Linked DNA regions of Rhodohalobacter sp. SW132. Each later gene encodes a partner of the first gene's protein in a complex. Links are inferred from orthologs where the notes say so. Each region holds a gene or a part of one and is shown on either strand. Other genes may lie near its edges.

What was found.
Region 2: the proteins of trxB (region 1) and trxA are in contact, whole or in part, in a crystal structure (PDB 1F6M), measured with the Escherichia coli proteins. The link is inferred for Rhodohalobacter sp. SW132 from one-to-one orthologs.

What each region holds. Positions count from the first base shown.
Region 1 is NZ_QUOK01000014.1:34,727-50,480, forward strand. What follows is about bases 5,059-7,870. They hold trxB (thioredoxin-disulfide reductase), read left to right. Parts: upstream 5,059-5,881; coding sequence 5,882-6,859; downstream 6,860-7,870. Other genes in these bases: DYD21_RS19460 (Re/Si-specific NAD(P)(+) transhydrogenase subunit alpha), read right to left, coding at 5,059-5,672; DYD21_RS19470 (DUF4342 domain-containing protein), read right to left, coding at 6,995-7,366; DYD21_RS19475 (YifB family Mg chelatase-like AAA ATPase), read left to right, coding at 7,456-7,870. In the rest of the region: panC (pantoate--beta-alanine ligase), read right to left, coding at 1-62; sucB (2-oxoglutarate dehydrogenase, E2 component, dihydrolipoamide succinyltransferase), read right to left, coding at 131-1,915; DYD21_RS19445 (helix-turn-helix transcriptional regulator), read right to left, coding at 2,187-2,513; DYD21_RS19450 (NAD(P)(+) transhydrogenase (Re/Si-specific) subunit beta), read right to left, coding at 2,665-4,068; DYD21_RS19455 (NAD(P) transhydrogenase subunit alpha), read right to left, coding at 4,065-4,355; more of DYD21_RS19460, read right to left, coding at 4,542-5,058; more of DYD21_RS19475, read left to right, coding at 7,871-8,997; DYD21_RS19480 (SDR family oxidoreductase), read right to left, coding at 9,170-9,892; DYD21_RS19485 (cobalamin-binding protein), read right to left, coding at 10,124-11,104; DYD21_RS19490 (DUF6580 family putative transport protein), read right to left, coding at 11,083-11,640; tyrA (bifunctional chorismate mutase/prephenate dehydrogenase), read left to right, coding at 11,869-12,999; DYD21_RS19500 (TspO/MBR family protein), read right to left, coding at 13,066-13,560; DYD21_RS19505 (zinc-dependent metalloprotease), read left to right, coding at 13,768-15,754.
Region 2 is NZ_QUOK01000009.1:166,158-181,862, reverse strand. Bases 5,868-8,630 are described here. They hold trxA (thioredoxin), read left to right. Parts: upstream 5,868-6,967; coding sequence 6,968-7,294; downstream 7,295-8,630. Other genes in these bases: DYD21_RS16035 (efflux RND transporter periplasmic adaptor subunit), read left to right, coding at 7,562-8,630; DYD21_RS16045 (hypothetical protein), read right to left, coding at 6,680-6,874; purU (formyltetrahydrofolate deformylase), read left to right, coding at 5,868-6,691. Also shown: rpsI (30S ribosomal protein S9), read right to left, coding at 1-42; rplM (50S ribosomal protein L13), read right to left, coding at 52-498; DYD21_RS16060 (sensor histidine kinase), read right to left, coding at 1,045-2,499; aconitate hydratase AcnA, read left to right, coding at 2,913-5,633; more of purU, read left to right, coding at 5,855-5,867; more of DYD21_RS16035, read left to right, coding at 8,631-8,662; DYD21_RS16030 (efflux RND transporter permease subunit), read left to right, coding at 8,659-11,766; DYD21_RS16025 (TolC family protein), read left to right, coding at 11,763-13,091; DYD21_RS16020 (ATP-binding protein), read right to left, coding at 13,106-13,531; DYD21_RS16015 (Glu/Leu/Phe/Val dehydrogenase), read right to left, coding at 13,645-14,949; DYD21_RS16010 (hypothetical protein), read left to right, coding at 15,196-15,705. UniProt on the Escherichia coli protein: Participates in various redox reactions through the reversible oxidation of its active center dithiol to a disulfide and catalyzes dithiol-disulfide exchange reactions.

The DNA.
Region 1 (15,754 bases):
TGCACTTCGCGACAGACTGTAAGCTCATCGGAGGCAGAAACACTTATGGTAGAATCACTCATGGGGCTCCAGAAAAAAGAAGCGGCGGAATCTGCTCCCGCCGCTTTTTAAAATTACAGCGAATTTACTTTCAGATTGCCCGGTTTGGGTCAAAATCTTCAAGAAGCTCTTTTACCCGGCTGGTAAATGCCCCGCCGTGTGCTCCGTCGATAATGCGGTGATCGTAGCTCATAGACAGGTACATGATGTGGCGAATGGCAATCACATCTCCCTCTGGTGTTTCCCGAACAACCGGTTTTTTTTCAATCACGCCGGTGCCAAGAATAGCAACCTGGGGCTGGTTAATGATCGGGGTACCCATCAGGTTGCCCACACTTCCGTAGTTGGTGAGGGTGATGGTACCACCAACAAGATCGTCAGGGCTGAGCTCTTTATTTCTTGCTTTGTAAGCAAGGTCGTTAACCGCTTTGGCGATGCCGGCAAGGTTTTTATCCTGCGCCTGTTTAATTACGGGCACAATCAGTCCACCCTGGCCACCTTCACCCAGCGCAACAGCCAGGCCGAAATTGATATCTTTCTTCAGATGAATTTCATCACCATCCACTGAACTGTTGATCAGTGGAAATTCACCGATCGCTTTAATAAAAGCCTCAATAAAAATTGGAGTAAAGGTAAGTTTGATACCTGTTTGCTCCTGGAATTTATTTTTATTGGCGTTTCTCCATTTCACGATATTCGTTACATCCACTTCGCTGAATGTCGTAACATGAGCAGATGTCTGCTTGGAGCGCACCATGTGCTCGGCAATCATCTTTCGCATGCGATCCATCTTGATCACCTCAACATTCTCATGCGGACGCGTAACGTTCAGCTCACCGGCTGAAATTTTTCCATCACCTTTGGATTTTTCTGTCGGCTGTGATGTGGGCTTGGAGAGGCCGCCATTGGCAGCAGGTTTCGATGTTTTGCCGGCTTTGCGATCTTCAAGAAATGAGAGAATATCCTCTTTGGAAACCCGGCCATCTTTGCCGCTGCCTTCAATCGATTCAAGTTCTTCCTGCGAAATTCCTTCTTCTTTAGCGATAGATCGAACGAGAGGTGAGAAAAAGCGGCCGTCACTTCCCACACGCTGAGGTTCTGAGCCATTTGCGTCAGACGCTGATTTTGTTTGCTCCGCTTTTCCGGATGAAGCCTGGGCAGTTTCCTTTTTTTCTGCTTTTGCGGGCTTTTCTTTCTCTTTGGATGTTCCCCCGGATGCTGCTTTTCCGGTTGTGATGATGGCGATCGGCTGGCCGACTTCAATGGTATCACCGGCTTCTACAAGAATTTCTGCGAGGGTTCCGGCTTCGGGTGACGGAACCTCAGTGTCAACTTTATCGGTGGCAATTTCGAGAAGCGGTTCATCCACTTCAACAGTATCACCGACCTGCTTGATCCATTCGATCACTTCACCTTCCATAACCGATTCGCCCATCTGCGGCATCACAACCTCAATGCGCTCTCCATCACCGGTATCATCGGATGAGTCATCTTCGGATGTGGTCTTTTCTTCAGCCGCTTCCTGTTTTTCTTCTGATTCTTCCGGCTCTTCTTTATCTTCGGATGCTTCTTCAGCTTCGTTTTCTGATTCGTCTGACTCTTCACCGTTATCCGAAGATGATTCGGGCGCCCCGCCCTCGGTGTCGATAATGGCGATCGCCTGGCCTACTTCAACTGTTTCGTCGGCTTCCACCAGGATTTCCACAAGCGTTCCGGCCTCGGGTGACGGCACTTCGGTGTCAACCTTGTCGGTGGCAATCTCCAATAGTGTTTCATCCACTTCCACGGAATCCCCAACTTTTTTCACCCATTCAATAATTGTTCCTTCCATTACTGATTCGCCCATTTGGGGCATCACCACTTCGACCTTTGCCATGGTATTTAATTGCTTTAACGTGTTATCAGAAACCTGATGTTTGGATTCAATTTCAAGACTTGAAAGATCAGAATAATCGGGTTTAGATCAAAATAATGAGTGAGAGCAAATAGTTTCGGTATAAGTCACTGTAAAGCGCTTAGGGCTCCTTGTAAATACAGATTGGAAGCGCTTTTAAAATTGATCGGAAATTATGCGCCTGATGAGTATGTCTATTCAGTTTGATATGATGATGCGTATCCATTTTAGGAATCCAATAATCTTTGCCAGCTCAGCAGCAGGTTTTCACCAGTTGAGTTGTGAATTCGGATAGCAGGGAGTTCAGCTCTTTGATGCCATCGGGATTCAGGCAATAGCAGGTACGCACACCTTCCACCTCACCCGTTATCAGCCCGGCATTTTTCAGGGCTTTCAGGTGCTGGGAAACTGTAGATTGCGCAAGCGGTAAAATTTCCGTGATATCTCCGCAAAAACAGGTAGAGCGATCCGCCAGAATTTTAAGAATGGCGATACGGGCCGGGTGGCCGAGGGCTTTTGCAATCACCGCTGAACGTTCTATCGCCGGGTCATCCATGCTGATATTGCTCACTTTCGGCATAAGATTAGGGGTTATGTTAATCGTTTAATACCGATAAATTACACGGATCTGCAGTCAACATCAATTATGCGGAATTTCAGAGCAAAAGAAGAAATACCGGGATGACTTAGAATACATCCCGGTTCATAAAATGAAGAGGTTTAAATGGGTGTTAATCCAGATCTTTGATGGCAGAAGCAAGTTCCTGGAGAGATTTTTTGGCGTCACCAAAGAACATTTGGTTTTTATCAGCATAGAAAAGATCATTGTCAATTCCTGCGTAACCGTAACTCAAACTTCGCTTAAACACAATTGTGCGCTTAGCTTCATCTACATTCATAATCGGCATACCGTAAATCGGGCTGCCTGCAGTTGTTTTGGCGGCGGGATTCACAACATCATTCGCCCCGATAATCAGCACAACATCTGTTGATTTAAATTCCGGATTGATTTCATCCATATCATAGAGCTGATCGTAGGGAACATCCGCTTCGGCGAGCAGAACATTCATGTGTCCCGGCATACGTCCGGCCACCGGGTGAATGCCATACTTCACTGTAACGCCTTTTTCTTCTAAAAGATTTGCCACCTCTTTGATGACGTGCTGCGCCTGGGCAACAGCAAGTCCGTAACCCGGTACCACAACCACTTTTTTAGCATAGGAGCACTGAATGGCTACATCATCAGCAAATGTTTTCTGAACGCTTTTGTCGCCGCCATCTGCAGACACGGTTGTATCATCTCCGCCGCCAAATGAACCAAAGAGCACACTCAGCAGGGTTCGGTTCATCGCTTTACACATCACATTGGTCAGAATCAGTCCGGCAGCACCCACCAGCGCACCACTGATGATGAGCAGGTTATTATCCAGTACAAATCCGGCCATCGAAGCTGCGATACCGGAATAGGAGTTTAAAAGAGAGATCACAACGGGCATATCTGCGCCGCCAATAGGGAGTACGGTTAAAACACCGATCAGCAGGGCGAGGCCGAACAGGCTCCAGAATACAACCTGGTATTCCGGGTCAAACGTGAACCAGCCAACCAGGCCGAGTGCAACAGCAGTGAGAACCAGGTTGATGATATTCTGCCCGGGAAGTGCAATGCGTCCGCCCCCAATAAACCCTTTCAGTTTTCCAAAAGCGATGAAGCTGCCGGAAAATGTGATCGAACCGATTAAGATACTTAGACCTGTAGTCACCAATCCGTCTGTTGGGATCAGTGCGGGTTCAAGCCGGGCGAACTCTCCCCACGCTACAAGAGCAGATGCGCCTCCGCCAAAACCGTTAAAGATAGCAACCAACTCAGGCATGGCGGTCATCTGAACTTTTTTAGCTAAAAATATGCCGATTAAACCGCCGAGAACCACACCGGCAACGATAAACTCAAAGCTAATGATCTCGCGATTAAAAAGAGTAACCACAACACCCAAAAACATACCAAAGGAGGCGAGTTGATTTCCCGACCGGGCTGTAGCGGGCGAACCGAGACGCTTAATCCCTACAATGAAAAAGCCGGTTGCAATGAGATAGATGAGCTGGATAACAATATGCATATCTGGTAAGAATTCGCTCATCCTTTATCCTCCTTTTTTTTGAACATCTCCAGCATGCGGTCGGTCACCATAAAACCGCCAATCACATTGATGGTAGCGAAAACAATGGCCGCAAAACCGATCCACTGTGCGTATACCGATTCCGAACCGCCTGCAATAATCAGGGCACCGATCAGGGTGATCCCCGAGATGGCGTTGGCACCCGACATCAGCGGAGTGTGAAGAGTAGGAGGCACTTTTGTGATCAACTCAAACCCTACAAAGGCGGCAAGCACAAAAATGAAAAGGTTAAATATGAGATCTTCCATGATTTATTTGTCGTGAGTCATGAGTTGGTATCGGTTTCAATAACTGAAAAACCGGTAAACTCAGGTTGTGATTTTATAGCTCTGAAATTTTTCTGAAGTGTTGCGAATCTTTTGCTGCCGAAAGACCAGGTCTATCCGTCAATTCGATCGATCCCCGGTGGTTATAGAATCAGACAGTTCCCGGTTCTACTGCATATTCTCTTTTACAAATGGAGAAATCAGCTCGCCATTATGCGTAACTGTGGCGTTTACAATGATTTCATCATCAAAATTAAAATTGGGTTTGCCATTCTCTAAAAGTAAATCGAGCAGAGAGAGCTGATTTTTTGAATACAGCTTACTGGCGTGAAAAGCGAGCATCGACGGAATATTGAGCGGCCCCATAATGGACACGCCGTTATGCAGAACGGTTTCTCCGGCTTTTGTGAGCTCACAGTTTCCGCCCTGCTCGGCTGCAATATCCACAATCACGGAACCGGCTTTCATGTCATCGACCATCGCTTTGGGGATCAGTTTCGGTGCCGGCCGGCCGGGAACCAGCGCTGTGGTGATCACAATATCAGATTTTGCAACGTGATCGTGCACGAGCTGCTGCTGCTTCTCTTTGTCGCTTTCCGTCTGTTCTTTGGCATAACCGCCTTTGGTTTCGGAATCTTCGCCTGCATCTTCTTCCGCCTCAATAAAACTGGCACCGAGACTTTCAATCTGTTCTTTAACGGCTGAACGGATATCAAACGCTTCAACGACTGCTCCAAGTCGTTTTGCCGTTGCAATGGCCTGGAGGCCGGCAACACCTGCACCCAGAACAAGAACCTTCGCCGGGGGGATGGTTCCTGCCGCGGTCATCATCATCGGCAGATATTTATCCAGCTGATTTGCACCCAGCAGTGCGGCTTTATAACCAGCTATATTGCTCATGGATGAGAGTGCATCCATCGACTGCGCCCGGCTGATGCGCGGAATCGTATCCATCGCCAAACCGGAAATATTAAGCTCCTTCAAAACGTCCACATAGTCGCTGTTCTGAAGCGGCCAGATAAAAGAGATCAGCACACTGCCCGGTTTCATTTTTTTCAAATCCTCCACAGCAGGTGCCTGTACAGCAAGCAGAATGTCGCATTCGGATAAAATTTTCTCGCGCGATGGTTCTATGGTTGCACCGGCTTCGGTGTACGCTTCATCGCTGTAGCTGGAATCTACCCCGGCCCCTGATTCAACCACGATTTCCTGACCTTCACCGGTTAGTTTTTTAACCCCTTCAGGCGTGATGGTTACACGTTTTTCGTTTTGTTCCGTTTCTTTACAGACCCCAATCATTTTTTAGCTCCTATAACATGAGTATTCGCACAAACTTAGGGAATTTTGAACGTTTTGCAACTCAAACTTTAATTTGGAAACGTTTCCATAACAAAAAATTTGAAAAATGTTGCCAAAACCTATGATTTCAATAGAAAAGATCAACTAAAACAGGCAATAAAAATTTGTAACTTAGAGCGGAAAAAATAAAAAAATCAATCATGCGATAAATGAAAGATATAGAAGGAAAAACATTCGATGTAGTGATTATCGGCAGCGGTCCTGCCGGTTTAACGGCAGCTCTTTATGCCGCAAGAGCAGACCTCAACCCTATTGTTTTTGAAGGTCCTGAGCCTGGAGGCCAGCTTATGCAGACAACCGATGTGGAAAATTATCCCGGGTATCCCGAAGGTGTAATGGGACCAAAAATGATGGAAGATTTTCGTGAGCAGGCCAGACGTTTTGGTGCAGACTGCCGCTACGGGTTTGTGAATCAAATCGAATTCGGCGATCGCCCATATAAACTTACGGTTGATGAAGAGACCACGGTATATGCCAAGTCGATCATCATTGCAACAGGTGCATCAGCCAAATGGCTGGGAATTGAGAGCGAGCAGAAACTTCGCGGCAAAGGTGTGAGTGCCTGCGCTACATGTGACGGAGCTTTTTTCAGAAATGAGCACGTTGTGATTGTTGGCGGCGGTGATACAGCTATGGAAGAGGCAACGTTTCTTACAAAATTTGCCAGCAAGGTATCGGTCATCCACCGGCGTGATGAACTCCGTGCCTCTAAAGCGATGCAAAACCGCGCATTTAAAAACGATAAAATTGAGTTTATCTGGAATTCAGAACTGGCCGAGGTGCTGGGTGACAAGGTTGTTGAAGGCGTAAAAGTAAAAAATCGCAAGACAGGCGAAGAAACGACACTCGATGATGTAACCGGCGTATTTGTTGCCATCGGCCACAAACCGAATACCGATCTGTTTAAAGGTGTGCTAACAATGGATGATGTGGGATATATTCAAACCAAAGGACAATCCACAGAAACAGATCTGCCCGGGATTTTTGCCAGCGGAGATGCGATGGACCCGATCTATCGCCAGGCTGTTACTGCTGCAGGAACCGGCTGCCGCGCGGCTCTCGACGCCGAAAGATTCCTTGCTGATGCTCAAAGCGAAGAGGCGATTGCGCAATCACACTGGAAGTGATCAAAAATCGTAATACAAAATTAAAAAAGTCCGGCACCGTAAAAGTTGCCGGACTTTTTTTTAGCTTTTTTCTTTCTAAATCAGGGATAAAATGACTCTGAATTCCTGAAACAAATATCTGATTTCGGGAATGATTCAATTTTTATCTTTTTCCTCACCCTCACCCTCATTCTCATCACCATCCTCAATATCGATGATCTCACCGTCTACCTCATATTCATCGTCTTGCGGATCGGAATCATCTTCAACTTTCTCCACGATAACCTGAACGTCGTTGGCAAACATTATCAGCATGGTGATGGCGGATATGATGGGCGCCATAGCCGTAAAAAGTGCTGTGCCGGCCACACCCACGGTGAGCTGAGTCTGGAAAAGAATCCGTCCCTCTTTGTTTTTAATAATGAGACTGCGTGCATTTCCGGCACGGATCAACTTTCGAACTTCCCGGATAATTTCATCAATCGTACCGGTGATCTCTGTATACATTGTGTTTTCTGATGATGTCATGACCGTTCGGATTTATTTTAAAAAAAAGTGTAAGGAAACTGCGATTTACACCTCTTACTACGAAAGAGGGTTAATAAAGATTCAGAGTTATGTTATCAAAAGTATATTGCGCCTCCACTATCGGTGTGGATGCACGGTTAATAGAAGTTGAAGTGAATATGAGCGGCGGAGTTCCGAAATATTACCTGGTGGGGCTGCCGGATCGTGCGGTAAGTGAATCGAAGGACCGGATTGATGCGGCTTTGAAGAATGCCGGGGCACATTTTCCGCGCGGAAGAATTACCGTAAATCTTGCGCCGGCTGATCTTCCAAAAGAGGGAAGCGCCTTTGATCTGCCGATCGCGCTGAGTCTGCTGGCGGTTTCCGATCAGATCAATACAGAGAAAATGCCGAAATCGCTCGTACTTGGCGAGCTGGCACTCGATGGAAAATTGCGTCCGGTAAAAGGTGTGCTGCCAATTGCGGTTGAAGCACGCAACCGGGGCATTGAGTACCTGATTGTTCCCAAAGCAAACGGCGCCGAGGCCGGCGTTGTCGACGGAGTAGACGTGATGGCATTTGAATGCCTTGAAGATGTAATGCGCTGGTTTGATGACAGCTCAACACAAAGCCCCGTGCAGATCGATCCGGAATCGCTGTTCCACCAGAATGGACAGCAGGAGATTCTCGATTTTGTGGATGTGCGCGGACAGGAAAATGTAAAACGTGCGCTGGAAGTAGCTGCCGCAGGCGGACACAATGTTATTATGGTCGGTCCTCCCGGTTCCGGTAAAACGATGATGGCTCGGCGTCTTCCCACAATTTTACCTCCCCTCACACTCGATGAAGCACTTGAAACCACGAAAATTCATTCTGTAGCGGGGTTGTTGAAATCCGGCAAAGCGCTCGTTACAAATCGCCCGTTCCGGAGTCCCCATCACACGGTTTCTGATGTGGCACTGGTGGGAGGAGGAAGCATCCCCATGCCCGGCGAAATTTCGATGGCACACAACGGTGTCCTCTTTCTGGATGAACTGCCTGAATTCAAGCGAAGTGCCCTGGAGGTAATGCGTCAGCCTCTTGAGGATGGATCGGTGAGTATTTCCCGGGCACGAATGAGCGTAAACTATCCGAGCCGAATTATGCTGATCGCATCGATGAATCCATCTCCAACCGGCGACTGGCACGATCCCGATAACCCGGATAGCGCAACCGGAATCCAGATGCAGCGGTATCTTGGGAAAATCAGCGGCCCGCTGCTCGACAGAATCGACCTGCATGTTGATGTTGACAAAGTTGGTTATGAAGAACTTTCATCTAAAGCAAAAGGAGAAACATCTGCCGATATCAGGCAGAGGGTGGTGGCAGCACGTGAAATTCAAAACCAGCGGTTTATGGGCGTGAAAGATGTATACTGTAACGCACAGATGAATACGAAACTGGCGCGCAAAATCTGTCCGCTGGATGAGAGCAGTGAACAGATGCTGAAAAAAGCGATGAATTCACTGGGATTGTCGGCACGGGCGTACGACCGAATTTTGAAAGTATCACGAACAATTGCTGATCTCGATTACTCTGAAATGATCCGTTCCAACCATATTGCCGAGGCGATACAGTACCGGAGTCTCGACCGCGAAGGATGGCTGGGATAGTACGCAGCATAATACCGCGAATGGGGGATCGCTAAAATCGGAACAAACCGCTGAGTTCGTGGTTTGACCTATTATGAGAGATCAGCCAACATATGAAAAACAGAACTGGGATTGGGTTTTTGCCCTGCCGTTCATCATCATGATTCTATATCTGATGCTGGGATAACTGTACTCAAATACGATCCAGAACCCAGTTGGGCGTAAGCTTAATCAGCCATGCAACAAGCCGCCAGCGTCGCGTAACGTACGAGTACGATTTTTTCTTCTCGATATCTTTTAACATCTGCTTCACCGCTTTTTTCGTCTCCCCAACCCAGAAAAGTCCTTTCTTTCCTTCGATCATCTCGCTCTCAACAAATCCCGGCTTCACATCCGTGATGGTAATATCTTCGCTGATATTGTTACAACGCTGTCGATAAGCCTGCATGTAGGTAGAAATAAATGCTTTTGATGAACTGTACGGAGCAGCCCGGGATGATCCGAATAGAGATGCAATGGAAGAAACACCAACAATCTGACCGTGACCCTGTTTCCTGAAATATTGAAACGCTTCGCCAAATAACTGAACAAATCCGCTTACATTCACGTCGATCACTTTCTGTTCCATCGCGGTAATCGACGATGCTGGAAAGTTTGAAATCCCGGCGTTCAGCACGATCACATCCATGCCGCCCATCTGTTCAATCAATTTATTGAGCTGTATTTTTGCATCATCAAACTGAGTAACATCCATTTCGGCAAAGCTGAAATAGTTGCCCAACTCCTTTTTTAGATCCTCCAGGCGTTCCACCCGCCTGCCGGTTCCGCCCACATGATACTCCTTTTCAACACATTGCCGCGCGAGTTCTTCGCCAATTCCGGATGTAGCGCCGATAATGATTATTTTTTTTGACATATGTACAGATGCTTAGGCCTGAGCGGTAGAAATTATAAGTTTTAACCTGAGTTCGATTGTTAAATTATGAATGTAAAAGTCCCCCTTAAAAAAGGGGGATTGAGGGGGATGTTCACCAAATCTTGGTAAAAACCAATGGACACCCCTCTAAATCTCCCCTTGTTAGGGGAGACTTCTTAATGGCTAATTCAAAAAGAGTATAAATCGAACTCAGCTTTATAAGTTTTAAGTTTATGAGCTGTAACGGATCCAGCCCGAATCGCGGTATGTATCTACAGAGTTGAAAAACTCCGGATGGAAAATATGAGCCAGAATTTCTGCTGAGTCGGCCACCCTTGGACCGGGCCGGTTAAAATAGTGGTTTCCATCCAGAATGTAGACATTGCCTGTCCGTACAGCGCTTAGTTTTTGCCAGCCAGGTCTGGATTCGAGCGTTTGCATTTCGGAAAGGGTTCTGCTGATAGGATAACCGCACGGTAAAATTAAAAGGAAGTCGGGATTTACCGCGCAAATTTTATTCCATTCGATAAACGGAGAGTGCTTACCGGCCGTGGCAAGTCTGTTTGTTCCGCCAGCGATCTCAATCAGTTCCGGAATCCAGTTTCCCCCCGTCATCAGCGGATCGATCCATTCAATGGCAACCACATCCGGTTTTGGGAGTGATCCCGTTCGTTCTCTCAACTTTGAAAACCGGGATTGAATCGATTGAATAAGCTCTTCGCCTCTCTCCGGCACGCCAAGATGTCCGGCCACGATTTGAAATGATTCCAGCATAGAGTTCAGATCGATCGGCGAAGGGGAAATGATATTGCAGTTTTTCCCAAGCTCCCGGCGCAGGGAATCAGACAGATCGGACAGCGAAACAGCACAGACTTCGCAGTGATCCTGTGTGAGAACAGCATCCGGTTTAATTTTCAGAAGTTTTTCATCATCCACTTCATAAATTGAGAGCGCCTGCTTGAGCAGTTCAGTTACCGATTGATGAATTTCTGCATTATCCTGATCGGGAGAAACGTTATAACGGGGTGATGTGAGCACCGGTAAAGAAGTCACAGATTCAGGGAAATCACACTCATGAGAACGCCCGGAAAGACGGGATTCCAAACCTAATGCACATACAAGTTCTGTTAATCCGGGAAGGAGTGATGCAATCGAATCCGGTGTTTTCAGGTTGCCGGAGTTTTTCTCTTTCAGGCTTGAGCGAATGATAATTCAGGATATTTCAGTTTCATAAACTCATATCCGCCGAAAAGGACACCACAGTAAACCAGGTTGCCGGCGAGCGTATAGTGAAAAAACGGAATAGCTGCGGTATAGCAGAGAATTAAGCCCTCAAACGTGAGCGGATACATCGGGCTGGCGAGCCAGACTCCGAAGTTGCTGATCACATAAAAAATGACCGATCCGCCAATTGCACCGCTAAGAACACGCGGAAGCGTAATTTTATCAAAAAGGTAAATACCGAGAATGACAATCATCGCAAATGCGCCATAGATATATAAAAAACCGGGAGTGAAGAGCGAAAAACCATCATAAAAAGCAGCATAAACAAAATTATTCAGGAAAAGATCACTAAGCCATAACGCAAGGATAGGAATGATAAATGCCCACTTCTTTTTTGGGAAATATGCCGCTCCAAAAAGAGCAATTGCACCAAGCGGAGTGAAATTAGTAGCATGGGGCAGCAGCCGTGAAAGTGCTGCAAAGAGGATAAATCCGGCGATGATGTAAAATGCGTTCTTTTTCATAAATAATCGTAGAGTTGAATTCAATAAGGTAAAATAACAGAATTTTAGGAAAAGTGTGGCTTCCTAATCAGTTAAATTCGGCAAAATTTTCTTAATGCCTTTTAAAAAGAGATTGGACAAGCTCCACAATTTTAAGCTACTTTTGTGTCTGACTGAAACGGGAATGGATGAACTCATTAAAAACCCGTTTCATCTTTTTATTAACCACGGATCTATCAACTAATAAAGATGGCTAATAACTCCGATCTGACCGCACAGCGGAAGCGAATTGACGAAATTGATCAGAAAATTCTGGATTTACTGAAAGAGCGCAACCATGTGTCGCGGGATGTAATTGAGTATAAAATTGAGAATCAGCTTCCGGTTTTTGTCGCCGCACGGGAAGAAGAAAAAACCGAACGGTTCAGGGATATGGCACGCAAACGGGATCTCGATCCTGATTGGGCTGAGGATTTTCTTCGGATGATTATGTCTGCATCGCGCGCGACACAGTCGACCAATACCTTTCCGCGCGCAACGGATGAGCCGAAAAAGATACTGTTCGTAGGCGGAGAAGGCGGCATGGGTGCGCTTTACCGGCAGGTTGCGGAACAGAGCGGCCATACCACCTACAGCATTGATAAGGGAAACTGGTATGAACTGGAGGAAATTGCCCCTGCACTCGATTTGGTAATCGTAACAGTGCCGATCAACGTTACGATTTCGGTGATTGAACGCCTTGGCGGCAGGCTGAGCGATCATACAATTCTGGCTGATTTTACCAGCAATAAATCGGAGCCGCTCAAAGTGATGATGAACGCACACTGTGGTCCGGTTGTAGGACTCCATCCAATGCACGGCCCCGATGTGCCGAATCTTTCAAAGCAGCTGATGGTTTTCTGTGATGGGAGATCACCGGAAAAATCGCAATGGTTCAAGGAGCAGTGCCGGCTATGGGGTATGCGGATCATTGATGCCGAGCCGGATAACCACGATCACGTGATGAACCTGGTACAGGGACTGCGCCATTTTGTGGCCCTGCTGCACGGTTCATTCATGAAGGATTTTAACCTGAATCCACATGAAATGCTTGAGTATTCAAGCCCCGTTTACCGGGCTGAATTGATGATGACAGGCCGGATTTTCGCTCAGGATGCTGAACTGTATGCCGATATTGTATTTGCCAATAAAGAGCGCCGCGAACTTCTGGTGCAGTTTTTTAACCACCACAAAAGCCTGATTGAAATGGTTGAAAAAGATGATAAACGCGGTTTTGTAAAAGAATTTGAAGCAGTCACCGATTATTTTGGACGATTTGCAACTCAGGCACTGAAAGAAAGCGGATACCTGATCAACCGGCTGGCAGACAGATTTTCATGATAGATATTAGATGTGAGATGAGAGATTTTAGAGTTTCACTTCTCACTTCTCACTTCTCACTTTTCATCAGTTTATCATCCAAATAGTACCATTGAGAACAGTTGCGAATGAAACCCACAGAATGTACGGCACCATCAGCCAGCCGGCCATTCTATCTTTTTGATAAAAAAGCCAGGTGGTATAGATAATGGCTGCGAGCAGCAGAATGATCTCAGCAAATGCAAGGCCGGGATTTTGAGCGTTAAAAAATAACTGCGACCAAAGGCCGTTCAGAAACAGCTGAATTCCGAAAAAGGAGAGTTCTTTTTTACTGCCTGAAAACCCATCAACCAGCCAGATTCGCCACGCTGCAAGGGCCATCAGGGTGTAAAGGAAGGTCCAGACCGGACCAAATAGCCATCCGGGAGGATTCCAGCTGGGCTTATTGAGCTGATCGTACCACTCCGATGAAGCAATTCCGGGAGATACCTGCGCCCCGGTCCATGCGACCCCGAAACAGATTAAAATAAAGGTTATGAGAACTCCTGCCGATAAAAAACGGTGTCGGGTGCTGTTGTTCATATTTCTTTGGACTTATATTCGTTTGTTCTGCAATAAGCATGATTTGAACTAATAAATCGGCTATATCATTTGATTAGGCATAAATTTGTCAATACGTGGTTTACCCCGATTAAATCGCAAATGGGTATTTCAACTGTACTAACCATGTTATTACAATAGAAAAAGTAAACCGTTTATGTGCCAAAAACTGAAGCGAAATATATCCATATGAAGTCAATTTATACGCTTTTTCCTGCTGTTCTGTTTACCGTTTTATTGATATTCCCGTCGAGCCTTTTCGGGCAGAATACGTATTTGCTGAACACATTTGACGGGGCTCAGAAACAGATGGTGTCCGAAACACACTCGGGATTAACCCATGAACGATCCTATTTTTCTTTGAACAGGGAGCCGCTTCAGGAGCGTGAAATGAATGTTGGAGATTACATGAAGGTGCAGTTACGCGAATCGCACGGCTCAATACTTAAAATTACACGAACGGAACAGTTTACAGAAAATACGGTCTCTTATATTGCTCGTTCAGAAGAGAATCCCGATGAGATGTTTGTGTTTACCTACTCCGATGGACGGATCCACGGGCTTTATCATCAATCTCACGAAGAAGCTTTCTTTTTTGAGTATGATCCGGCAATGGAACGCCACTATATCGCAACAGGAACTCCCTTTCAGGATGATCCGCAGCACTGTTCTGTTCATGAGATTGCAGATGATCTTCTTACTGGTTTTACCCATTCATCTGCGAAACAAAAGGCTGTTTCTGTTGACGGACGCCAGATTCCACATTTGAATGCACCCGGCGCGGTCTCAGATGATGAAGTGACGATCGATTTGCTGATTCCCTACACAGAGAATGCCAGAATTTGGGCAGAGGCGGATACCAATTTTTATTCGATTGACGCAGTCATTGCACAGTCGTTAAATTTATCTCAATCAGCTCTTGATGTAAGCGAAATTCATATCAATCTGCGGGTAGTTCACTACTACGAAACGGGATATTCGGATGATTCCATCGAAAACCTTGATGAAGATGATCCGAACTATGTAGCGCCCGGTGATCACCTGAGGCGGCTCACACGTGATTCCGAAAACCCGTTCGATCTCTGTGGTCGACGATCAAACTGCAGCGAAAGTGACTTCGATGGCTATTTTGATGAGGTACATCAGCTTAGGGATCAGTATGGGGCCGATCTGGTTGCGGCATTTTTAAGCGAACCCAACACCGGTGGCATTGCATGGCGAAGCACATCAGTAACTGGGCTGCCTCAATATGGATTTTCTGTGAACCGTATTCAGCAAGTCGCAAACAACTACACGCTGATCCATGAAATAGGCCACAACATGGGAAATGCACATGCGCGCAATCAAAATCAGGCAGAAGCGGGCGAATTTGGAGGGATTTTTGTCTACTCAACCGGAAATCGGTTCTCTGGAAGTTCAAATGATTACGCTACGGTAATGGCGTATGATCAGGATGGATTTCAGGGTATCCCGAATTTCTCAAATCCCGATGTTCTGGTTTCCGGAATAGGTACGGGAACATCAATTTTTCATACCGGTGAAGCGGGACCGTCCAACAGTGCTTTGAGTATGAACCAGTTGCGGCGTGTCATTGCATCTTACCGTCCGACCCGAACCGATCCACCCGTGGCAGATTTTGCGGATGTTTCTGTTTCTGTTGAGCTCAATCAGGAGAACAGCACGGCAACTGTTCCGATCACGATCAGCAATACCGGGGATTCAGATTTGATTTGGGATATCGATTTTGACATCGCCAGCAGCACGATTGCCAAACGGCAACCCACGAATGGGTTTGAAGATGCTGTGCAGCCGGCATCTGTGGATTTGTCCGGTTCGGGCGGCGGAATGCTTACATACAGTGATGGTCCGGGTGTTCTCTTTTCGGCTGGTTTTGAAGCCGGAGAAGGTTTTACAACCGGGGATCACCTTGCACTGGCGGGATGGCGGGCCTCTTCCGAATCCGCTCTATTTGAAATTTCGGATGAAAATCCATCAGGAGGAACATATAATCTTCGGCTGCCCAGGCGATCGGGCACTTCAAATTCTGTGGGTGCCCGCTCCCCGTTTTTTGGAACCCAGCCGACCGGCGAATTTCGCATCTCGTTTGATGTTGCCATCAGGAACCTGTCGTTTGGCAGTTCAGGAGAAATATTTGATATCTATTTTTATGACGCTT
Region 2 (15,705 bases), on another replicon or contig:
AGTGGAAGTTTTTCTTCGTCCAATATAATTTTCTTTCGCCATGATAACTGTTTAGTCGATCTCTATTTTTTCTGGTTTTTGCGCGGTAAGTGTATGAACCGGTCCGGCAAAAATTCGAATATTCTTCATAATTTGTCTGCCAAGCTTATTTTTTGGCAGCATACCTTTAACTGCAACCCGAACCAGCGAGGTAGGGTCTTTTTCAAGCATTTCGCTTGCAGTTGTAAAGATTTCTCCGCCCGGGTAACCGGTGTGGCGGAAGTATTCTTTATTAGTCATTTTCTTTCCGCTAAGCGCCACTTTTTCTGCGTTGATAACCACAACGTTGTCACCTGTATCCATATGAGGAGTAAACTCAGGTTTGTGCTTACCGCGTAAAATAGAGGCAACTTTACTGCTTAACCGGCCAAGAGGCTGATCTTCAGCGTCAACGAGCACCCATTTTTTCTCAATGGTGGACGGTGTTGCCGTAAATGTTTTGTTACTAATCGTATTCACGAGATTCTCTTTTTTGTTTTGCAAAATTGACAAGTCGATAAAAATAAGCTTAAATATTTTTGATTGCAACTGTTAGAAACGAAAACCTTTGACTTCGTACCCCGGCTCGCCGAGCCGGGTCTGAATAATCCATGGATTATCATTCAATTCAGCTGGCAATATACATCCAAGGTAAGGGAGAGCAACTTGACGCCGTGAACAAGGTTGGAATCAATGTTGTGTTTTTGAGCGGGATGAGACCTTTCTGAAGTGCAGATTATGATGTTTTTTTGTACTCATGGGTAGCGGTTCGGCGAACCGCAGTACGTACCCCGGTTCGCCGAACCGGGCCTGAGTAATCCATGGATTATCATTCAATTCAACTGGCAGCATACATCCAAGGTAAGGGAGAGCAACTTGACGCCGTGAGCAAGGTTGGAATCAATGTTGTGTTTATGAAAGTGATGAGAACTTTCTGAAGCGCAGATTATGATGTTTTTTTGTACTTATGGGTGGCGGTTCGGCGAACCGCGGTACGTATCCCGTTCGCCGAACCGGGACTTATTATTACGTGCCATTGACTTGATAAGGAATCCGAAACTCAAATGATGTACCGCCACCCGGGCTTTCTGATATTTCCATCTCCGCATTCAACTGAGTGGCAAAAGAGTTGATGAGCATTGTACCGAGGCTGTCCTCGTTTTGTGGGTTGAAGTCTACCGGCAGGCCCGGACCGTTATCACTCACTTTTAACAGTAGTTTTTTATCAAGCTTTTTTAGAGTAATGGAGAGCTTGCCCTGGGTGTTCTTGTTAAATGCATATTTATAAGCATTTACAATCAACTCATTCAGGAGTAACCCGCAATAAACTGCGCGATCGGTATCCAGCTTGATGGTATCGAGGTCGAATTGTAGCGTAACTGCATCATTATACTCTGTAAACGTTCCGTGAATCGACTCAACAAGGTCTTTGATGTAAAGGTCCAGGTCGATATCCGAAAGGGATTCTGTTTTATAGAGTTTATCGTGAATCAGGGCGATGGACTGAATCCGGTTCTGACTGTCCTGCAGCACATAATCGGCTTCACGGTTTTCGGTACTTGACCTTTGAATCTCAATCAAACCGGAAACAATGGACAGACTGTTTTTTACCCGGTGATGAATTTCTTTCAGCAGCAACTCTTTCTGTTTTAATGAGAGCTGTATTTTTTTGGTTTTCGAGTCAACACGTTTGCGAAGAATCAGTACCCAAACGAGAATAATCAAGCCGAAAACTACTGCGCCACCAAAAATCAGACGAACATAGTATACTGGAAGACCTAAGTACTGTAAGTCATCCGGTGTGCTGAGGAATAGTTTATGGGTACGGTTGTCCGGGAAGTCGGGACTGTGTTCGGACATTACGCCTTTCACCGAAACCCTGTCTCCTGCACTCAATACATCAAAATTAAATTCGGAATACATCCGGTGAAAGTTCGAAACATATATCATCAGCTCGCTGTCACTCTCATCCGGCGAAAGCATAAAGTATTTACCATTGAAAATCGTACCAAGGCCTGTAATCACACCTTCACCTTGTATAAGCATACCGATAAAGGGGGCGGGGTTCTCAACTGCGTCTGTCAGCGGCTTTGGGATAGGCTGTCTTACATTAGGGAAGACCTCGTATGAATCCACCCGGACTTCTGCCAGTCCGTAATATCGATCGATGGTACCACGGACTATAATACTGTCACCAGCTGCCACTGGGGTGTCGATCCGCATGCCGAATATGGACATCCCTGTCGAATCATTTTGAATAAACGTTTGCAGGTAGCTTTCGTGAAGCAATCCGCTGTCGATATTGATGATACCTGAAGTCGTAACCTCATATCCTTTATAGTCCAGGACAGAGTCGCCGTCAGTATCGGATCGAATCGTGGAAAATGACCACAATGAATCTGCATTAACTTGCCCGTGAGATTCAGATTGGAAAAGCAGCAAGATTAAAAACAATAGTGTGACGCGAGCAAATAAGTTCAACGACTGAGGTATGTTGTATTGTTGTGAAAAATGATGATCCGGCACCCCATAAGCATAGTGCAGGTATCTTGGCATGGCCAAACGTGTAATCAGAGAACACTTGATTTTCGGCAGAATTTAAAAAATCATAAGTAAAGTCAGTAAAATCTGAGAGATGAATATTATTAGTTCGAGTATGAAAAGGGGATTTGTGCAAGATATTATCCCAAAAATCCTGTATTTTTAAGGATCGAAAGTATTTAAAAAATAAGAATGCTGCTGTGGCTGCATATTGATTTCACACTTTTTGAGTGTACTCTTCTCAATAATATTTTAATTGAGGTTTGAATGGTGGAACATTCAATTGATAATAGATAGCCATTTCGTCGCATACATCAGATTTAAAACCAAATAACTGAAACAGAGGTTTAATAATGGCCGATAAGAATCCACTTCTAAAAACAAGAATTCCGATTCCCGGAGCTGACAATAATGTCCATGCATATAGTTTGAAAAAACTTGAGGAGATGGGCTATGGTTCTGTCAGCAAACTGCCTTTCACGATAAAAGTTCTCCTTGAAGCCGTTCTGCGGGAGTATGACGGATATACAGTAACAGAAGATGACGTGAAAATTCTGGCAGATTATAACGCCAAGAATCCAAGCGGTGAGATTCCATTTAAGCCGTCGCGTGTAGTGCTGCAGGATTTCACCGGTGTTCCGGCTGTTGTTGATCTCGCCGCACTCCGATCCGCGATGAAACGCATGGGCGGAAATCCACAATCCATCAACCCGCAGGTTCCGGTTGATCTTGTGATTGATCACTCTGTTCAGGTTGATATGTTTGGTCAGGAAGCCGCATTTATGTTCAATGTTGAGCGTGAGATGGAGCGAAACAACGAGCGGTACGAATTTCTGAAATGGGGACAAAAAGCATTTGATAACTTCCGGGTAGTGCCTCCGGGCCGCGGAATTGTTCACCAGGTAAACCTTGAATACCTGGCGAAGGGCGTGTTTACACGAAAAGAAGATGACGGCACGACCGTTGCCTATCCAGATACGCTGGTGGGAACCGACTCCCATACTACTATGATTAACGGACTCGGAATCCTCGGATGGGGCGTTGGCGGTATCGAAGCGGAAGCCGCGATGCTGGGGCAGCCGATCTACATGCTCGTTCCCGAAGTAGTGGGAGTGAAGCTGACCGGAAAACTCCGTGAAGGTATCACCGCAACCGACCTTACGCTGACTGTTACCGAAATGCTTCGCCGACATGGTGTGGTAAGCAAATTTGTAGAGTTTTATGGGCCGGGACTGAGCAATATGAGTCTGCCGGATCGCGCGACGATTGCGAATATGTCGCCCGAGTACGGAGCAACCATGGGTTTCTTTCCGATCGACAGCGAAGCACTGCGATACATGCGCCGAACCGGCCGTGATGAAGAGCTTGTAAAACTGGTTGAAGCATACACCAAAGAGCAGGGACTTTTCAGAACTGACGATACTCCTGATCCCGAGTTTTCAGAAACACTGCAGCTGGATCTGGGTGATGTTGAAACTTCCCTCGCCGGGCCAAAGCGTCCGCAGGACAGAATTACCCTGCCGAATATGAAGAAGACGTTCGAATCATCCCTGACCAGTGATGACCCAACCATGGGCTTTAATCTGACGCAGGAAAAACTGGCCAACAAAGGGATATTCAAAAATGGTCAGGAAATTGAAATGAAGCATGGCGATGTGGTTATCGCGGCGATCACAAGCTGTACCAACACATCCAACCCGAGCGTAATGCTGGGTGCGGGAATCATCGCCAAGAAGGCTGTTGAAAAAGGAATGAAAGTTCCTGCGTTTGTGAAAACATCGCTGGCTCCCGGTTCACGTGTGGTTACGGAATACCTGAATGAAGCCGGTCTGACCGACTATATGGATAAACTTGGGTTTAACCTGGTGGGATACGGATGTACAACGTGTATCGGAAATTCCGGTCCGCTCCCAGAAGCGGTTGAGACAGCCGTGAAAGAGGGCGACCTGATTGTTGCCGGTGTGCTTTCCGGAAACCGGAACTTCGAAGGACGGATTCACCCCTATGTGAAAGCGAACTATCTTGCATCACCGCCGCTTGTAGTAGCATACGCGCTTGCAGGTACGGTTGACATCGATCTGGACAAAGAACCGATCGGTAAAGATGGAGATGGCAACGACGTATACCTGAAAGATATCTGGCCATCATCGGATGAAATCGCCGAATTTCTTGATGAAGCGATTCGTCCCGAGCTGTTTGATAAGATGTACGGCGATATTTTTGAATCAGAAACGTGGGATAAAATCTCCGTGGGCGAAGGCGAACTTTATGAGTGGAAGCCGGAATCCACCTACATCCAGGAGCCGCCGTTCTTCCAGGGAATGGGCGAAAATCCGGAGCCGATCAAACCGATTACCGGAGCCAAAACCCTCGTGAAAGTGGGCGATTCCATTACGACCGATCACATTTCACCTGCAGGAAATATCAAAACGGACAGCCCTGCCGGCGAATACCTGATTGACAACGGTGTTGAAGTGCGCGATTTCAACTCCTACGGATCACGAAGAGGAAACGATCGCGTGATGACCCGCGGAACCTTTGCCAATGTTCGATTCAAGAATCAGCTTGCACCGGGCACGGAAGGCGGATTTACCAAGTACCACCCATCCGGGGAGATCACCACGATCTATGACGCTGCCGAACGCTACAAAAAAGAGGGTACACCTCTTGTGGCACTGGCAGGTAAAGAGTACGGAACCGGATCATCCCGTGACTGGGCAGCAAAAGGAACCATTCTTCTTGGTGTGAAGGCGGTTATTGCAACGTCATACGAAAGAATTCACCGCTCAAACCTCGTCGGGATGGGCGTGCTGCCTCTACAGTTTGCGGATGGCGAAAGCCACGAATCGCTCGGGCTGGACGGCTCGGAAGAGTTTAACATCCATATTGATGACAACCTGAAGCCGCGACAAACCGTGAAGGTGGAAGCGAAAAAAGCCGACGGAACCATCGTGAAGTTTGACACGGTCAATCGTATCGACACACCGGTGGAAATCGACTACTTCCGTAATGGCGGTATCCTCCACAAAGTCCTGCGCGACTACGTGGAAGAAGACAAAAAGCAGCGGGCATAACACTCACTGCGGTTACATAGATTCTAAACCTGCCGGGACTTCAGTGATCCGGCAGGTTTTTTTATGGGCGGCAGATCCGCAGAATGGCAGAAATCTCAGACCTCCAAGGTTTCTAAAACCTTGGAGGTCTTGATTCGAAAAATAACCCTTTTACAATCATCCCATCTTTCCCGATAATAGAGGCTTACATCAAACCACGTTGAACAGAGCTAAAAAAACCAATGCCGGATCGAATTATACTGATTGAATGCCCCGATGAGAAAGGGCTGATCTACAATATCACCAAAGTAATCTATAAGCATAATCTGAATGTGACCGCGAACCAGGAGTTTGTGGATCAGTATTCAAACACCTTTTTTATGCGCACAATGGTGGAGGGAAACGGATGGAGTGATGAGATTGAATCTGAGCTGAACAGTGTATTGCCTAATAACGCCACCGTTCGCGTTGCGATTCTGCGGAAAAATCCGCTTGTGATTTTGGCGACCAAAGAGCCGCACTGCCTGGGTGAGATCCTGCTCAAGAACCGGTATGGGGAGCTGGAATCGGATGTGAGGGCAGTGGTAAGCAATCATGATCATCTGCGATCCCTGGCCGAATCGTTCAATATTCCGTTTCATCATGTACCGGTGGGCGATCTGTCACGCGAGCAGCACGAAGAGAAGATTTTAGAAGCGATAGCTCCGTACGATCCGGAGTACCTGGTCCTGGCAAAATATATGCGGATCTTCACGCCCGGTTTCGTAAAGCAGTTTCCCAATCGCATCATCAATATCCATCACTCGTTTTTGCCGGCATTTATAGGTGCATCACCGTACCAGCAGGCGTATGACCGCGGGGTGAAAATTATTGGGGCGACAGCTCATTTTGTCACCGAAGATCTTGACGAAGGCCCGATTATCGCCCAGGATGTGATGCCGGTGAATCATACCTATACCGCCAAAGGGATGGCGCAGGCAGGACAGGATGTGGAGAAACAGGTTTTGACCCGTGCACTGAAACTGGTGCTGGAGGAAAGAGTTTTCATTTACAGGCACAAAACGATTTTATTTGAGTAAAATCTGAAGACCTGCAAGAGTATCCGGCGTATTTCGGGATTCCTGGCAGGTCTGAAGTTGTAAAAAGTGAAAAGGCAGAAGTGAAAAGTAGTTCGAAGCTCCTGCTTCGACCGGTTCGGGTCCCAGGCTGACGTCTGCATTTGCCGTCTGGGTAGGCTGAAGTGACTCCGGTATTCCATCCATAACATTTCGTGATAAATAGCATAGGAGATCGTTATAAGTATAATCCAAAATTATTTGCGATATTGTATCAAACACTAAAAAAAGGACATAACAATGAGTAATACAGTAGAGTTTACAGACGATAATTTTTCAGATGAAGTAGAAAGTAACAGTCAGCCGGTTTTGGTTGATTTTTGGGCGGAATGGTGCGGCCCCTGCAGGATGGTTGGCCCTGTTGTTGATGAAATTGCGGGCGAATATGAAGGGAAGGCCAAAGTTGGTAAAGTTAATGTAGACAACAACCCTGAAACATCCGTGAAATATGGAATTCGCAGTATTCCTGCACTACTGATCTTCAAAGACGGAGAAGTAGTGGATCAGATTGTTGGCGCTGTGCCTAAAGCCCAGATTAAGAAACAGCTTGACGCTCAGCTTGCATAACTTTCGGGCAAATGAGTACCAGGAATTAGAAGGCGGTTATGAGAAATCATGGCCGCCTTTTCTTTATGTAATGAACTATCGGTGTTCAGAAAGGAAAAATCTAAATATTCCGCAATTCGAAAGGGGAATTTTCGTTTCCTGAATAATGAAGTATGCAGCCATCCGGGTAAACTACAATATTTTACATAACACGTTCTAATGAGTCAGAACTATATGCTAATTTAGAACGTTGGAATTTCACGACTTTATAGCAATTCATTTTTTTACATGGGTAAAGTTACCAAACGCGTTATCGCCATTACAATAATTCTACTTGTTTTCGGAGCATTAGCCTATCCGAAAGTAAAACCACTTTTCAGTTCTCCTTCAGGACAGAATGGTGAAAACGGTATGCAGCAACAACGTTCTGCCGATGTGCTGAGGGCCGAAGCGGTGGTTATGGAAACAGAAACCATCGAAGACAGAATCTTCTCAACCGGTACGCTTGAAGCCAATGAAATCGTAGATCTTACGGCAGAGATTTCGGGTCTCGTAACCGGCGTTTATTTTGAAGAGGGCCGGGAAGTGGAGCAGGGAGATCTGCTATTGAAAATTAACGACAGTGAACTGCAGGCTGAGAAGTCGCGGGCTCAATATCGTCTGAATCTTGCAGAACAGCGAGAGGAGCGTCAGACCCGGCTCCTGGAGAGGGGAGGAATCAGCCAGGATGAGTACGATGCAACGCTGAATGAAGTAAATGTACTGCGTTCCGAGATCGAACTGATTGGGGCCCGAATTGATCAAACCGAATTGAAAGCTCCATTTTCGGGGAAAGTGGGTTTAAAATATATCAGTACGGGAAGTTATATCAGTCCCGGCACAAGAATTGCCACCTTGCAGGAGATCGATCCGATAAAAATCGATTTTTCAATCCCGGAGCGCTACCTGGCCCGTGTGGATGTCGGCGATAAAATTCAGTTTAACGTACAGGGCTACGACTCCACATTTGCTGGCGAAGTGTATGCCATAGAACCGCGAATTAATACCGAAACCCGAACTCTTCAGGTCCGGGCTTTAAGCGGTAATAGTGGTCAGCTTCTTTTTCCCGGCGCATTTGCCAATATTGAACTTATTCTGGATGAAATTGATGATGCAATTCTTATCCCATCCATCGCTTTGGTTCCCGAATTGAATGCCCAGAAAGTGTATCTGTCCCGAAACGGAAAAGTTGAAGAGGTAAGAGTTCGAACCGGAATCCGAACGAGTAACCGAATTCAAATTATAGAAGGCGTTTCACCGGGTGATACCGTACTTACAACCGGAATTCTTCAGGCAAGGCAGGGGATGGACCTCGAGCTGGCTGAAGTTCGAAGGGGGAGTGAGCAATGAGCCGAATATCCTCCCTGAGTATCCGAAGGCCGGTTCTGGCATCGGTCATGTCTATTGTCATTGTGCTATTTGGCGTGATCTCTTTTTTCTACCTGGGAGTTCGAGAATATCCTTCTGTCGACCCGCCGATCGTCACCGTTTCCACATCCTACATTGGTGCGAATGCCGATGTAATTGAATCCCAGATTACCGAACCGCTTGAAGAGTCGATCAATGCGGTGGCCGGAATCCGTACGCTTACAAGTGTCAGCCGGGAGGGGCAAAGCACGATTACGGTTGAGTTTGATCTCGAAGTGGACCTTGAAGCCGGAGCCAATGATGTTCGGGATCGCGTGGCATCAGCACAGCGAAACCTGCCGCCCGATGCTGATCCGCCTACTGTTCGCAAAGCCGATGCCGATTCTTTTCCCATTATTTTTCTGAATGTGAACAGCGACCGAAGGGATCTGCTGGATCTCACCGATATCGCCGACCGGGTATTTAAAGAGCGGCTTCAAACCATTGCCGGAGTGAGCGAAATTCGAATCTGGGGTGCAAAAGAATACTCCATGCGGTTGTGGATGGATCCAATGAAACTAGCGGCCTACGGAATTACTCCGCTGGATATTCAAACCGCACTGCAGGGCCAAAATGTGGAGCTGCCAAGCGGACGAATTGAAGGAATGACCACCGAACTGTCCGTTCGAACCATGGGGCGGCTCACTACTGTTGAAGAGTTCAGCAACCTGATTGTGAAAGATGAAGGCGGAAGCACAGTACGTTTTCGAGACATTGGCTATGCCGAGCTTGAAGCGCAAAATATGCGAACCGTGCTTAAGAGGAATGGGGTGCCCATGGTTGGTGTGGTTGCAATTCCCCAGCCAGGCACAAATCAGCTTGAGATTGCTGAAGAATTTTTTGTGAGACTGGAGCGAATTGAAGCTGATTTGGATGATGATATCAACCTTGCAATCGGCTTTAATACCACTGAATATATTCAGGATTCGGTAAACGAAGTGCAGCAGACGGTATTTATCGCCCTGGCGCTGGTTATTGCCGTGATTTTCCTGTTTCTGCGAAGCTGGCGCACGACTCTCATCCCGATTATTGTGATCCCGATAGCACTCATCGGTACGTTTTTTATCATGTATGTTGCCGGATTTTCGATTAATGTGCTGACGATGCTTGCGATCGTGCTTGCGATAGGTCTCGTAGTGGATGACGCCATTGTTGTTCTTGAAAATATCTATGCAAAGATGGAGCAGGGGCTCAAGCCAATTGAAGCCGGAATTCTCGGTTCTAAAGAGATCTTCTTTGCGGTTGTAGCAACATCCCTTTCTCTCGTTTCAGTTTTCATGCCGATCCTGTTTTTAGGTGGGACCACGGGCCGGCTTTTTCGTGAATTTGGTGTTGCCATCGCAGGTGCTGTTATCATTTCATCGTTTGTGGCATTGACACTCACCCCGATGCTGGCTACTAAAATTTTATCCAAAGGTGCCGAGAAAAACAGGTTTTACGAAATGACCGAGCCCTTTTTTGTCTGGATAAATCAAGCCTACAAAAATTCATTGGTAGCGTTCATGAAATTACGCTGGACCGCATTTTTAGTCATGGCAGCTGCCATTGGACTTACGGTTCTGTTATTCGCAAATATTCCGCAGGAACTTGCGCCTCTTGAGGACAGAAGCCAGATGAGAATTTCAGCTACAGCACCTGAGGGGGCATCTTTTGAATACATGGATAACTACGTTGACCAAATTATTGAAACGGTTCGTGAAAATGTACCTGAACTGCATGCCATCAATACGGTTACATCTCCTGGTTTTGGCGCGGCTGGGTCCATCAACTCTGCTTTTGGATTTGTTACGCTTGTAGATCCAAGTGAGCGTGACCGCACACAAACCGAGATTGCAAATCACCTCACGGAACTTCTGGGTGGGCTTACCGGTGCACAAACATTTGTATCTGAACCGCAATCAATCGGCGGACGCGGTGGCGGATTACCGGTGCAATACGTACTTCAGGCACAAAATCTGGGGCAGCTCGAAGATGTGATACCGGAATTTCTGCAGAGGGCCAATCAACACGACGCTTTTACATTTGCTGATGTAAATCTCAAATTTAACCAGCCCGAACTGGAGATTAATATCGACAGAGAAAGGGCAAGAGCACTGGGTGTATCTGTTCGTGATATCGCTCAGACACTGCAACTCTCTCTTTCAGGGAACCGGTTCGGTTTCTTCATCATGGACAGCAAGCAGTATGATGTGATCGGACAGATGGAGCGGCAGTTCCGGAATGAACCGGTTGACCTTCGCACCATCTACGTTCGAAACAATAATGGCAATTTAATTCAGCTTGATAACTTAGTTACGCTAACCGAAACAAGCTCACCGCCGCAGCTATTCAGATTTAACCGATTTAATTCGGCGACGATATCTGCAGGATTAACACCGGGATATACCATTGGAGACGGTATCGACGCGATGAACGAAATTGCCGATGAGATTCTTCCCGGTGCTATTACAACGGATCTGGCCGGTCCCTCACGAGATTTTGCTGAAAGTGCAGCCAGCCTGCAGTTTATTTTTATGATCGCCATAGTGTTGATCTACCTGGTTCTTGCCGCACAATTCGAAAGTTTCAGAGATCCATTTATCATACTTTTTACTGTTCCTCTGGCAATTTTTGGTACGCTGCTTTCACTCTGGTATTTTGGCCAAACACTGAACATCTTCAGTCAGATTGGTATCATCATGCTGATTGGTCTGATCGCCAAAAATGGAATTCTGATTGTAGAATTTGCAAATCAGCGGCAGGAGCAGGGAATGAATGTCATGGATGCAATTCTGGACGCTTCCGCAGTTCGGTTCCGCCCAATTCTGATGACAACAATTTCTACAATACTGGGTATATTGCCCATCGCCCTGGCATTAGGTGCCGGCGCAGAAAGCCGAACTTCTATGGGTATTGCCGTGATTGGCGGACTGCTGATTGGCAGTTTTCTTACCCTCTATATCATCCCCGCCATATACAGCTACTTTGCCACTGATAAACAAGCCAAAAAAGAGATCATGGAAGAAGCGCTGAAAGCTGATGATAAATTAGAACCTGCCACTATATGATTCGATTAATTCTGCTATTGCTGTTGGCCGTAATCACATCCATTAGTATACAGCTGCAAACGGTATCTGCACAGAATGTGCTAACGCTTGAAGAAGCCGTTCAGCAGGGGCTTGAGAATAATTATAACATTCAGATTTCGAGAAATCTGCTGGAGCAGGCATCAAATAACAGGTCACTCGGAAATGCAGGTTTTTTTCCGGTAGTTGGAGCAAGTGCATCACGGGTTGAAACGATGGAAGACAGCGATCAGGAGTTTGCAGACGGCTCTGTTCAGGAGAATCGGGATGCGCGTAATACAAGTACAAATGCTGCTGTGGAGCTAAACTGGACTCTATTTGATGGCCTAAGAATGTTTGCCGGGTACAACAGGCTTGGAGTTCTTGAAGAGATCAGCGATGAGGAGCTTCGCCTGAGTATGGAAAATCTGATCACAGATATTGCCCTTCAATACTTCGAAATCGTTAGAATAAGTGAACAGGTAATAAACCTGGAAAGTAATCTCGAAGTGTCACAGGAGCGAATTGAGATTGAAGAAGCCAAGGTGGAGATCGGTTCAGGTTCAGAATATGATCTGCTCCAGGCAAGGTCGGATTTAAATGAAGACCGTTCGGCTCGTTTTCGTGAACTGAACCGGCTCTCAGAAGCGAAAATATCGCTGAATGAGCTGCTTGCTCGTGATCCCCACACGGAGTACGATGTATCAAGGAATATATCGCTTAACAGATTTTTGTCGCAAGAAGAGCTTTATCAAAAACTGATGGCTGAGAATGCGGAACTTTCACTGGCCAGGCTGCAGAAAGATATTACAAGATATGAAATCAGAGAACTTCGGGGTGAAAGATACCCTGAGATATCCTTTAACAGTTCATATTATTACGACAGAGCAGAAAACGATGGCGGGTTTTTTCGATTTAATGAAGCTCGCGGGTTGAGAGTTGGACTTACGGCACGAATAAACATTTTTGATGGATTCAATACCAACAGGCGGGTGCAAAATGCGCATATCAATCGTAAAAATGCGGAACTTGCGTATGAGTCTGACAAGCTAAGGCTTGAATCACAGTTTCTCGCAACATTCAGAACCTATCAGAACAGCCTTGAGCTACTGGACCTTGAGGAAGAAAACTTTGTGAATGCCGAGGAGACACTCGATATCGCACTGGAACGTTTCAGGCTGGGATCAATTAGTTCACTTGAATTTCGGGAAGCTCAGAGAACTCTTCTCGCGGCTGAAGACCGGCTGGTGAGTGCACGATTTGAGGCAAAAGTTGCGGAAACCGCACTGCTTAATCTGAGTGGTGAGCTGGAATTGTTGTTTCAGTAATCAAATGAAGCGGGTTAGTCAGTGCCGGATGGGTTATCTTCAAAATCAACCCGGAAATGGAGGTGTCGTCCCTCTTTTTTGAATTCTGTATGATCTGCAAGCTCCCGGATTAGAAAAACTCCTCTGCCGCTGGTATCGAGCAGGTTCTCTTCTTTTAATGGGTTTTTTCTTTCATCAGGATCAAAACCTTCCCCCTGGTCAATCACATCAGCACTGATGGTATGATTGGTTACTTCCACGGTAATATCCACCGTTTTGTTTTCATCCTCTTTATTCCCGTGGAAAATGGCATTGCTTACAGCTTCGCTAAGGACAAGTTTAAATGTTTCGCATGACGTTTCATCAAGGCTGCAATCATCACGTATTGAGTCGACGAAATCGGGTATTTTCTCCGACTCCCGGAAAGTGGATTTCAGATTCAGGTGAAACGTTTTATTCATTTTTATAAAATTGAGCCGCTGAAATGGGTAGGAACTTTAAAAAGTACCTACCCAAAATAATAAATTTTACTGCGATATTTACACAAGATTGTGCACTGCCAGAACGTGAATGATCAGGCGTAAATTCCGCGAAGTTTCAGTGTTTCAGCCACTCTGTCGATTGCATAAACGTATGCTGCCTGCCGCATGGTAATATTATGCTGCCCGCAAACGCCATACAGGTTGTCGAAGGCACTTCTCATCATTCTGTTGAGCCGGCGGTTTACGCGCTCTTCCGTCCAGAAATATCCCTGGCGATCCTGCACCCATTCAAAGTAAGAAACCGTAACGCCCCCGGCATTTGCAAGAATATCGGGAATAACCATCACGCCGTTCTCTTCAAGAATTGAATCGGCATTTGCAGTTACAGGGCCATTTGCACCTTCCGCCACTATTTTTGCCTTAATTTTATGGGCGTTATGCCGGCTGATTTGATCCTCTTTAGCTGCAGGAATCAAAACATCACACTGCAGTTCGAGCAGCTCTTCATTGGTTATTCTTTCAGCTCCAGGGTACCCTTCAAGGGAACGGTTATTTGAACTCATGTAGGAGATCGCATCAGGTATATCAATTCCACTGGCATTAAAGTAACCGCCTGAAATATCGCTTATTGCGATTATTTTTGCGCCTTGTTCGTACATCAGCTCTGCCGAAACGGAACCTACATTACCGAAGCCCTGCACTACTACAGATGTTTTATTTGGCATGATACCCATCTTGCTCAGCGCTGCAAGTGTAACCGTAACAACTCCCCGGCCGGTTGCCTCTTTTCTGCCCTGAGATCCTCCCAAAATGATCGGTTTCCCGGTTACCACTGCGGTTTCTGTTCTCAGGGAATTCATGCTGTAGGTGTCCATAATCCAAGCCATCACCTGCTCATCCGTATTCATGTCAGGGGCGGGGATATCGCGATCAGGCCCAAAAACTTCAAGGAGATTGGCTGTGTACCGCCGAGTGAGGCGTTCCAGTTCATTTTTAGAAAGCTCTTTGGGGTTACATCGAATTCCGCCTTTTGCTCCGCCGAAGGGGACATTCACAACAGCGCATTTCCAGGTCATCCATGCAGCGAGAGCTTTCACTTCATTAAGGTTAACATCCGGGGCAAATCGAATTCCGCCTTTTGACGGGCCTAAAACGTTATCATGAATAACCCGGAATCCTTCAAAAACTTTAATTCTGCCGTCATCCATAACAACAGGAATTGATACGATAACCTGCTTCACAGGGCTGGCAAGGTACTGAAACATTCCGTCGTCGAGCTGCAGAAGATCTGCCGCGAAACGAAATCGCTCCATCATAGATTCAAAAGGGGACTCTTTATCCAGCTTTGGGCCAGGTTCTTTATATATCGATGGGTTACTCGACGATTTGTTACTCATAAATCTATTAATATGGTAGCGCTTTTTTGCGCGTTCAGGGTTATTTTTTTTGTTAGACAACAGGATGAAAAAATACAGACCTTTCTGTCAATAGTGAAGCTCTGTTTTGAAAAATATGCGTGTTACTTTGTAAGCAATTATCGGCCAGTTAAATTAAATCTGAACTTGTATATCGGGTGATTCATAACATTCTCTTAATATTCAGATTGTATTTTAGTAAGCTTTATAAAGCACAAAAGTATACAGATGGGAAATAAGAAATCGCCGGGATTGAGAAGATTCATGAGAGGACTGATGAGTCTTTTGCCGGCAAGCATTGCGGAGTGGATCTGGGAAGAGAGAAGATTTCTCCTGTTGCTTGGCTTTTTCTTTATCATTTCAGGGATTTTTTACGATACCCCGCAGGTGGCCATGTGGTTAGGCTTTTTCTTCGCTGCATATTCTGCCATCGCAAACGACAGTATTCAAACAATCGGAACGTTTCTGGCTTCGAATGCTGACAAAAAGTGGTGGCTGCTCTGGTTATGGATCGGCGGAATTTTCATCGTTACGGTTTTCTACAGCTGGTATACTTACAGCGGAGATGTTACCTATGAAAGGCTCACATCACGCGGGTTCGATGAAGCCCCGGTTTCATTTAAGTTTTTGCAAGTTGCAGCGCCCCTTTTTCTGCTGATTCTCACACGGCTGAAAATGCCGGTCTCCACAACATTTCTACTGCTGAGTGCTTTTGCTGCCACTACAACAGGAATAGCG